2 regions of the Kitasatospora sp. RG8 genome follow, and region 2 is predicted to be linked to the other one. Evidence: riboswitches for the same ligand, from Rfam matches in the RefSeq annotation. Region 2 holds a riboswitch; the other holds the start of a gene.
What was found. Region 2 has a riboswitch for glycine ahead of gcvT (glycine cleavage system aminomethyltransferase GcvT). Riboswitches for the same ligand answer to the same signal wherever they lie in the genome.
Positions count from the first base shown of each region.

Region 1 (2,192 bases), on a different contig from region 2:
GGCCGCTGCTGCTGCGGCGGCTACCGTGCCCGCCGCTGCCGCCGTGCCCGCCGCCGTGCCCGCCGTCGGGGCCGCGGGTTGGGCCGCCGCGGGCGGGACGGAGCCGAAGTCCAGGTCGGCCGGCTCGGAGCCGGAGCCGTCGCCCGCCGACGGGCGCCCGTCCACCGGGGTGTCCAGCCCGTAGTAGCGGTAGAGCTGGAGCTCCTGGGCCGGTGACAGGTGCTGGCCAACGCCGAAGTCCGGCGACTCCTTCACCAGCGACTTGTCGTACGGAACCCGCAGCTCGTCGCCGGAGAACTCGCTCGTGGTCAGGGGGACGAAGGCGTCCCGGCCGAAGATGCCGGTCCGGACGGCGGCCCACTCGGGCTGTCCGGTGGCGTCGTCCAGGTACACCTCGTCGACCGTGCCGATCTTGTCTCCGTTGCGGTCGACCGCCTTGTGGCCGATGAGGTCCCGGGGGTCGATATCGGTCTGCACTCTTTCCTCCAGTGCGCTGCGCCTGCGGGACTCCCGCAGGCCGGCGGCCGGCCCGCCCGTCCCATCCGCCACTTCACACCAAAAGCCATGAACCGGACAGCCGCGACCGGGGCGGGGCCGGACGGGCCCGGTGGTGCGCCGTCCGGGTCACGGGCGAAGTCCCGGAGTGACCTGACGCACCCGTGATCGAAGGGCCTCCCGCTGGTACCCTGGGCGCGACCGCCGAGCCCGCTCGGGAGAGTCCCCGACAGTGAAAACCACTGGTCGGGGCGCCGAAGGAGCAACTCCTCCCCGGAATCTCTCAGGCATCCGTACCGTGTGGGATAGGTCACTCTGGAAAGCAGGGCAGGACTGCGGGCGAGGGAGCCGGCGGCCACCACCCTCACCGACGGTGCAAGCCGGCGGCGCGCCCACCGCGTGCCGCGCGGGTGAAGCTCTCAGGTCCCGATGACAGAGGGGGAGGCCTGTCGGGTCCGCCCGCCCAGGCCCGTCCGCTGTTGTCCGCAGCGGCGGAAGCCGTACGGGCGTGCGTACCCCCGCCGGTCCGTGACCAGGAGGCCTCGACCACCATGAACGCCCAGCCGAACGCGGGACGCCCCACCGGCGCCTCGACCCTCACCGAGCTTGAGCTGGCCAGCCCCTTCGAGAACCGCCACATCGGCCCCGACGCCGCCGCGCAGGAGAAGATGCTGGCGCAGGTCGGCTACGGCTCGCTGGACGAGCTCGCCGCCACCGCCGTGCCCGAGGCGATCCGCTCCATCACCGCCCTGGACCTGCCCGGCGGCCGCAGCGAGGCACAGGTCCTCGCCGAGCTGCGCGAGCTGGCCGGCCGCAACCAGGTGCTCCAGCCGATGATCGGCCTGGGCTACTACGGCACCTTCACCCCGCCGGTGATCCTGCGCAACGTCCTGGAGAACCCGGCCTGGTACACCGCCTACACGCCGTACCAGCCGGAGATCTCGCAGGGCCGCCTGGAGGCGCTGCTCAACTTCCAGACCCTGGTCTCGGACCTGACCGGTCTGCCCACCTCCGGCTCCTCGCTGCTGGACGAGGGCACCGCGGCCGCCGAGGCGATGGCGCTGGCCCGCCGCGTCACCAAGGTCAAGGGCGGTGTCTTCCTGGTCGACGCCGAGACCCTCCCGCAGACGATCGCGGTGATCGAGACCCGTGCCGAGCCGACCGGTGTCGAGGTCGTCGTCGCCGACCTCTCCGCGGGCATCCCCGCCGAGATCGCCGAGCGCGGCGTCTTCGGCGTGCTGCTCCAGTACCCGGGTGCCACCGGTGTGGTCCGCGACCTCACCCCCGTCATCGAGCAGGCCCACGGCCTCGGCGCGATCGTCGCCGTCGCCGCCGACCTGCTGGCGCTGACCCTGCTGAAGTCCCCGGGCTCGCTCGGCGCCGACATCGCCTGCGGTACCTCGCAGCGCTTCGGTGTGCCGATGGGCTTCGGCGGCCCGCACGCCGGCTACCTGTCGGTGCGTGCCGAGTACGCCCGCTCGCTGCCCGGCCGCCTGGTCGGCGTCTCCGTCGACGTCGACGGCAACCGCGCCTACCGCCTGGCGCTGCAGACCCGCGAGCAGCACATCCGCCGCGAGAAGGCCACCAGCAACATCTGCACCGCCCAGGTGCTGCTCGCCGTCATGGCCTCGATGTACGCCGTCTACCACGGTCCGGACGGCCTGGCCGACATCGCCCGCCGCACCCACCGCTACGCC
Region 1 covers NZ_JAGIYX010000008.1:277,905-280,096, reverse strand. Annotated here, with positions in the region: gene J5Y04_RS43970 (YsnF/AvaK domain-containing protein) at 1-114, opposite strand, end outside; partial or broken gene J5Y04_RS41770 (PRC-barrel domain-containing protein) at 97-477, opposite strand; glycine riboswitch at 701-804, shown strand; gene gcvP (aminomethyl-transferring glycine dehydrogenase) at 1,047-2,192, shown strand, end outside.
Region 1: linked by a shared signal. The riboswitch ahead of gcvP (aminomethyl-transferring glycine dehydrogenase) and the one ahead of gcvT (glycine cleavage system aminomethyltransferase GcvT) in region 2 are both predicted to bind glycine.

Region 2 (2,192 bases):
CCGGCTCGCGCAGCGCCACCCGGCCGCCGGACGGCGCCTGCGCGGCCTCCCAGCGGTCCTCCCGCGGCCCGCGCCGCAGCTCGGCCACACCCTGCGGCGGCACCGGGATGCCGACCGCCGCCTCCGGGTTCACCGCGATGCCCACGCCCAGCGGCAGCCCGCGGGCGAACTCCCAGACCGGCGCGATCGCGAACGGCATCCCCGGCGCCTGCTGGAGGAACACCTCCTGCGAGGAGAAGACCGGCACGTACGGCTCCCCGCCCAGCTCCACGGTCGGCAGGTTCAGCGCCTGGCCCTGCGGGTCGGCCCCGGCCGGCAGCGGGATCCACACCTGGCTGCGGGCGAGCACCTCGAACACCCGCGGCGTGGCGCCCGGATCGCCGAGCGCGGCGGTGAGCACCTGCTCCAGCTCGTTGGCAGGCCATCCGCCGCCGGGCGGCACCGAGTCCGGACCGCCCCACCCCTGCTGCTGCTCCACCGGGTACCCCATGCGCCCCTTGTACCGCCTCACTGGCTCGTCGACGCGTGCAGCCTAGCGGGCCGCCCGGGGCCCCTCTCCCGCACGGGCGCCGGACGTGCCATGATGTCCGCGGCTCCGCGTTCTCGCCGGGCCGCCCCCTAACTCCATACCGGCCGCTCGAACCCGCGCGGGAGAGTCCGGAGTGCCGCCGACGGCGGCAGGACCGGCGCCGAAGGAGCAAGTCCTCCCCGGAATCTCTCAGGCACCCCTACCGCACGGATTAGGCACATCTGGAAAGCGGCGCACGGCCCGGTCGCGCGCCCACCCACGGTGCAAGCCGCCATGCTGTCCTGTTAGCTGTAAAGAGCTGCGGGCCCGCGTGCGGTGAAGCTCTCAGGTACGACGACAGATGGGGAGACCCAGCCGCCGCATGCCCGCGCGCAGGTCAGGTCCCTCTCCGAGCGGGACCGGTCCGGCGTGCGCACCCCTGAGTGCCCAGACCGAGGAGTTCCAGGCCATGTCGTCCCTCCGCCTCACCGCGCTCGACGCGCTGCACCGCAGCCTCGGCGCCACCATGACCGACTTCGCGGGCTGGGACATGCCGCTGCGTTACGGGAGCGAGCGCGAGGAGCACCTCGCCGTCCGCACCAAGGCCGGTCTCTTCGACCTCTCCCACATGGGCGAGATCACCGTCACCGGCCCGCAGGCCGGCGAGATGCTGGACCACGCGCTGGTCGGCTTCGTCTCCGCGCTCGGCGTGCTGCGCGCCCGCTACACCATGATCTGCGCCGAGGACGGCGGCATCCTGGACGACCTGATCGTCTACCGCCTGCGCGAGGACGCCTTCCTGGTCGTCGCCAACGCCTCCAACGCCCAGCTGGTGCTGGACGAGCTGATCGCCCGGGCCAAGGGCTACGACGCCGTCGTCACCGACGACCGCGACACCTACGCGCTGATCGCCGTCCAGGGCCCCGAGGCCACCGCGATCCTCACCGCCACCACCGAGGCCGACCTGCCCGGCCTGAAGTACTACGCGATCCTCCCGGCCCAGGTCGCCGGCCGCGACGTGCTGCTCGCCCGCACCGGCTACACCGGCGAGGACGGCTTCGAGATCTTCTGCAACCCCGGCGACGCCGAGCAGATCTGGCAGGCGCTGACCGAGGCCGGCGCCGACCGCGGCCTCGTCCCCTGCGGCCTCTCCTGCCGCGACACGCTGCGCCTGGAAGCCGGCATGCCGCTGTACGGGCACGAGCTCTCCACCGACCTGACCCCGTTCGACGCCGGTCTCGGCCGCGTCGTCCGCTTCGACAAGACCACCAACGAGGGTGCGTTCGTCGGCCGCAAGGCGCTGGAGAAGGCCGCCGCCGAGGCCGAGGCCAACCCGCCGCGGGTGCTGGTCGGCCTGGTCTCCGAGGGCAAGCGCGTGCCGCGCGCCGAGTACACGGTGGTCTCCGCCGACGGCGCCCCGATCGGCCGGATCACCTCCGGCGCGCCCTCCCCCACCCTGGGCAAGCCGATCGCGATCGCCTACGTGGACGCGGCGCACGCCGCCCCCGGCACCACCGTCGCGGTGGACGTCCGCGGCAAGCACGAGCCGGTCCAGGTCGTGGCGCTGCCCTTCTACAAGCGCGCCCGCTGACCCCTCCCCGCCGCTTCCCCCCTCCGCTTCCCCCGCCGAGGCGTGCCCGGCCGCCGGGCCGCTTCGTCGTACCCGCTTCCCATCCTGGAGAAT
Region 2 covers NZ_JAGIYX010000004.1:345,538-347,729, reverse strand. Annotated here, with positions in the region: gene J5Y04_RS09130 (enhanced serine sensitivity protein SseB) at 1-490, opposite strand, end outside; glycine riboswitch at 639-744, shown strand; gene gcvT (glycine cleavage system aminomethyltransferase GcvT) at 978-2,099, shown strand.